One region of the Pseudomonas abietaniphila genome, then DNA from elsewhere that is predicted to be linked to it. Evidence: predicted binding sites of a transcription regulator. Region 1 holds the regulator's gene; the other holds the start of a gene.
The links. Region 1 encodes FliA, which starts transcription of late flagellar genes. Its sites were predicted from a motif close to CTAAAGTTTNNNNNNNNNNNGCCGNTAA; they were not measured.
Positions count from the first base shown of each region.

Region 2: ABDX87_RS04445 (methyl-accepting chemotaxis protein) is a predicted target of FliA. The motif match lies at 821-848, and genes of this name have one in related genera.

Region 1 covers NZ_CP155619.1:5,157,017-5,159,415, forward strand. The annotation lists gene flhF (flagellar biosynthesis protein FlhF) at 1-137, shown strand, start outside; gene fleN (flagellar synthesis regulator FleN) at 256-1,089, shown strand; gene fliA (RNA polymerase sigma factor FliA) at 1,086-1,826, shown strand; gene ABDX87_RS22725 (chemotaxis response regulator CheY) at 2,095-2,399, shown strand, end outside.
Region 2 covers NZ_CP155619.1:1,010,461-1,012,859, forward strand. The annotation lists gene ABDX87_RS04440 (CPBP family intramembrane glutamic endopeptidase) at 1-776, shown strand, start outside; gene ABDX87_RS04445 (methyl-accepting chemotaxis protein) at 880-2,399, shown strand, end outside.

The sequences.
Region 1 (2,399 bases):
ATGATCTGCATCTTCCACGCCGGCACCAGCTCGTGAGCAGGGCTGTCAGCGTGCAGATGCAGGAGGAGCCTAGCGAGGAAGCGATGGCGGATATGTTTGCGGATCTTTATCACAGCACCGGCAAGCGCGCGGGCTAGGTAGGGAAAATGACATTGGAAAATACCTGCATCGATGGTCTGCCAGGCATTGTTCACACAGTGAACGTGCAGCCCGAAATGTGGCTTAGGTCTAAGCAAGACAAGGTAAAAAATTAACATGGGCAGCATGCATCCCGTTCAGGTTATCGCGGTGACCGGTGGCAAAGGTGGCGTAGGCAAGACCAACGTGTCAGTGAACCTCTCGCTGGCCCTGGCCGAGCTGGGACGTCGCGTCATGTTGCTGGACGCCGATCTGGGTCTGGCCAATGTCGACGTATTGTTGGGACTGACCCCGAAACGCACCCTTGCCGATGTCATCGAGGGGCGGTGCGAGCTGCGCGATGTCCTGTTGCAGGGCCCCGGCGGCGTGCGCATCGTGCCTGCGGCATCGGGCACCCAGAGCATGGTTCACCTGACGCCTGCGCAACACGCCGGCCTGATTCAGGCGTTCAGCGATATCGGCGACAACCTGGATGTGCTGGTGATCGACACCGCTGCCGGGATCGGCGAATCGGTGGTCAGCTTCGTACGCGCGGCACAGGAAGTGCTGCTGGTGGTCTGCGACGAGCCGACCTCGATCACTGACGCCTACGCCCTGATCAAGCTGCTCAACCGCGACTACGGCATGAACCGCTTCCGCGTGCTGGCCAACATGGCTCAGAGCCCGCAGGAAGGGCGAAACCTGTTCGCCAAGCTGACCAAGGTCACCGACCGCTTCCTCGACGTGGCGCTGCAGTATGTGGGCGCGGTGCCTTACGACGAGTGCGTGCGCAAGGCTGTGCAGAAGCAGCGTGCGGTGTACGAAGCATTTCCACGTTCCAAATGCGCGCTGGCGTTCAAGGCCATCGCGCAGAAGGTCGATACCTGGCCATTGCCGGCGAACCCGCGTGGCCACCTTGAATTTTTCGTTGAACGTCTGGTTCACCAGACCAGCGCAGGGCCAGTGTCATGACACCGAGCGGGTATCGCATGTACAGCAAATCTTCCAAAGATTCCCAGTATGAGCTGATCGAGCGTTATGCCCCTCTGGTCAAGCGCATCGCTTACCACTTGCTGGCGCGTCTGCCAGCCAGTGTGCAGGTCGAAGACCTGATCCAGGCCGGCATGATCGGTCTGCTAGAGGTATCGACCAAGTACGACTCCACCAAGGGTGCGAGCTTCGAGACGTACGCGGGTATTCGAATCCGCGGCGCGATGCTCGACGAAGTGCGCAAGGGCGACTGGGCACCGCGCTCGGTTCACCGCAATACGCGCATGGTCAGCGACGCGATTCGTGCAATTGAAGCAAAAACCGGCCGTGACGCTAAAGATCACGAGGTTGCTGCCGAACTTCAATTGAGTCTCGACGATTACTACGGGATTTTGAACGACACCTTGGGCAGTCGCCTGTTCAGCTTCGACGACCTTTTGCAGGACGGCGAGCATGAAGGGCTGCACGAGGACGGCGCGAGCCAGTCGCTCGAACCGTCGCGCGATCTGGAAGACGAACGTTTCCAGAGCGCCTTGGCGGACGCCATTGCCAACCTGCCCGAGCGTGAACGCCTGGTGCTGGCGCTGTACTACGACGAAGAGCTGAACCTCAAGGAAATCGGTGAGGTCCTGGGTGTCAGCGAGTCGCGCGTCAGTCAGCTGCACAGTCAGTGCGCTGCGCGGTTGCGGGGTCGGTTGGGCGAGTGGCGCGCGCGTTGACTCATCGAACGCGGGCCGTGGTGTCTGCGTGATGCATGTAAGGCCGGCTGTGCAATAACCGTTGTGTGGGTGAGAAGGGAGACAAGGCAGGAGCCGGTCGGATCAGGGCTTTCAGAGTCCGGTTCCGCTGTGCTCGTCCATTGTCGAGTCGTAAACCCCCTTAATTGTTTTCGCAAAACGGGCCATTGGTTTGTGCCGGTATTGATTGAACGCGCGTCCAGGTGCTGGACGCGTTAAAGACTGCTTGGAGGTCGAATTGGACAAGAACATGAAAATCCTCATCGTTGATGACTTCTCAACGATGCGGCGGATCATAAAAAACCTGTTGCGTGACCTTGGGTTCACCAACACGGCCGAAGCAGATGACGGTACCACCGCATTGCCGATGCTGCAGAGCGGGGCCTTTGATTTCCTGGTGACTGACTGGAACATGCCTGGCATGTCCGGCATCGACTTGCTGCGTCAGGTGCGTGCCGATGAACGCCTGCGTCATCTGCCGGTGTTGATGGTGACTGCCGAGGCCAAGCGCGAGCAGATCATCGAGGCCGCTCAGGCCGGCGTGAACGGCTACGT
Region 2 (2,399 bases), 2.4 Mb from region 1:
GGAGCACACTGACGCTGCTCACCCTCGGTTACTGCATCGCGCTGGTGTACGGGCAATTGAGCACGCCCGTGGTCGTCACATTCGGGCTGTTGATCATGGCCGGGATTTGCGTCAGTCATTTCCCACACCTGGGTGTGCGCACGTTGGGTCATGCGCTGTTCGTCGCACTCGCTGCGGGCCTGGCCAGTCATTGGTTGCCCGGCTTTTTCAGTGCCCGTGTGATCACGGCCGTACGCTTCACCCCGGAAGCCGCGCCCTTTTCGATGTACCTCAACCTCGATAAACCCTTGATTGGCTTCTGGGTAGCGCTGGCCTGTCCCTGGGTGTTCACCGCCGTTGCCCTGCGCCGTGCCGTGATCGCCACGTCCGTGATGCTGCCTGTCACCACCGTCCTCTGCCTGATCACCGCAATGTCGATGAGCCTGATTGGCTGGACACCGAAATGGCCCGCGCAAGGCGGTATCTGGGCGTTGAACAACCTGTTGCTGGTCACCCTCACCGAAGAGCTGATTTTCCGGGGTTACCTGCAGGGAGGGCTGACCCGTTTGCTCAAACGCGTGCCATATCACCAGACGCTGGCCCTGCTCCTCGCCTCGCTGGCGTTTGGTCTGTCCCACCTCGGCGCAGGCTGGCAATGGGCCGTGCTGGCGGGCATCGCGGGGCTCGGCTATGGAATCGCCTACCGTTCTGGCGGGCTTGCGGCTGCGGTCGTTACCCACTTCGGGCTCAATCTCGCGCATTTCAGTCTATTCACGTACCCGATGTTCGATCGCTGAGCGACATCCGCGCCAACCCTTCCCATGACGCAGTTCACAAAACGCTTAATTTCCTGACTGACGGGCCGATAACTCATCAAAGCCTTTCCGGATTGAACAGCGCATGCGAAATAACCAGCCCATCACCCAACGCGAACGGACGTTCCCGGCGCAACAACGGTTGATCTCGACCACCGACGCGCGCGGCGTGATCACCTATTGCAACGAAGCGTTCGTTGAAATCAGTGGTTTTTCCCACGATGAACTGATCAAAGCGCCACACAACACCGTGCGCCACCCTGACGTACCATCCGCGGTGTTCGAACACATGTGGGGCACCCTCAAACAGGGTCTGCCGTGGATGGGCATCGTCAAGAATCGCTGCAAAAACGGCGATCATTACTGGGTCAACGCTTACGTCACGCCGATCTTTGAGAACAAGCAGGTCGTCGGCTTTGAATCGGTGCGCATCAAGCCCACAGCCGAACAGATCCGTCGGGCGGAAGCGCTCTATCAACGCCTGAACAGCGGCAAGGCCGCCGTGCCGGGCCGCGATAAATGGCTGCCGGTGCTGCAGGACTGGTTGCCGTTCATCATGGTCAGCCAACTGAGCTTCCTGATCGGCGTGTGGCTCAACTCCCACTGGGGCTTTGCGCTGGCTGCCGCCCTCTCCGTGCCGCTGGGCCTGCTCGGCCTGAGCTGGCAGCAACGTGGCCTCAAGCGACTGCTGCGTCTGGCAGAACAGACCACGTCCGACCCGTTAATCGCGCAGATGTACACCGACAGCCGCGGCCCGCAAGCGCGCCTGGAAATGTCCATCCTGAGCCAGGAAGCGCGCCTGAAAACCTGCCTGACCCGGCTGCAGGACACGGCCGAACACCTGAACTCACAAGCCCGGCAGTCCGACACCCTGGCCCAGGCCAGCTCCAGCGGCCTGGAACGCCAACGCGTGGAAACCGAGCAAGTCGCCACGGCGATCAATCAGATGGCCTCGACCACTCAGGAAGTCGCCAGCCACGTACAACGCACCGCCGACGCCACCCAGCAAGCGAACGAACTGACCCGTCGCGGGCGCAACATCGCCAGCGAAACCCGTGAAGCCATTCAGCGTCTGTCCGCCTCGGTCGGCGAAACCGGCCTGACCGTGACTCAACTGGCCAAGGACAGCGACGAGATCGGCGGCGTGGTCGACGTGATCAAAGGCATCGCCGACCAGACCAACCTGCTCGCCCTCAACGCCGCCATCGAGGCTGCCCGTGCCGGTGAAATGGGCCGTGGTTTTGCCGTGGTCGCCGACGAAGTTCGTCAGTTGGCGCAGCGCACCACCGAATCCACCGGTCAGATCCATTCGCTGATCGCCAAACTGCAACAGACCGCCAACAACGCCGTGCAGACCATGGAAGTCGGTCGCCGTCAGGCCGAAGAAGGCGTCGAGCAGGTCATGGAAGCCGACAAGGCGCTGGTGGGCATCAGCGATGCCGTCGCCAACATCACCGACATGGCCACCCAGATCGCCGCCGCCACCGAAGAACAGAGCTCCGTGGCCGAAGAAGTCAGCCGCAACATCAGCACCATCGCCCACTTGGCCGACCAGACCTCCGACGAAGCCCGCCGCTCAGCCACCCTCAGCGCCGAACTGACCCA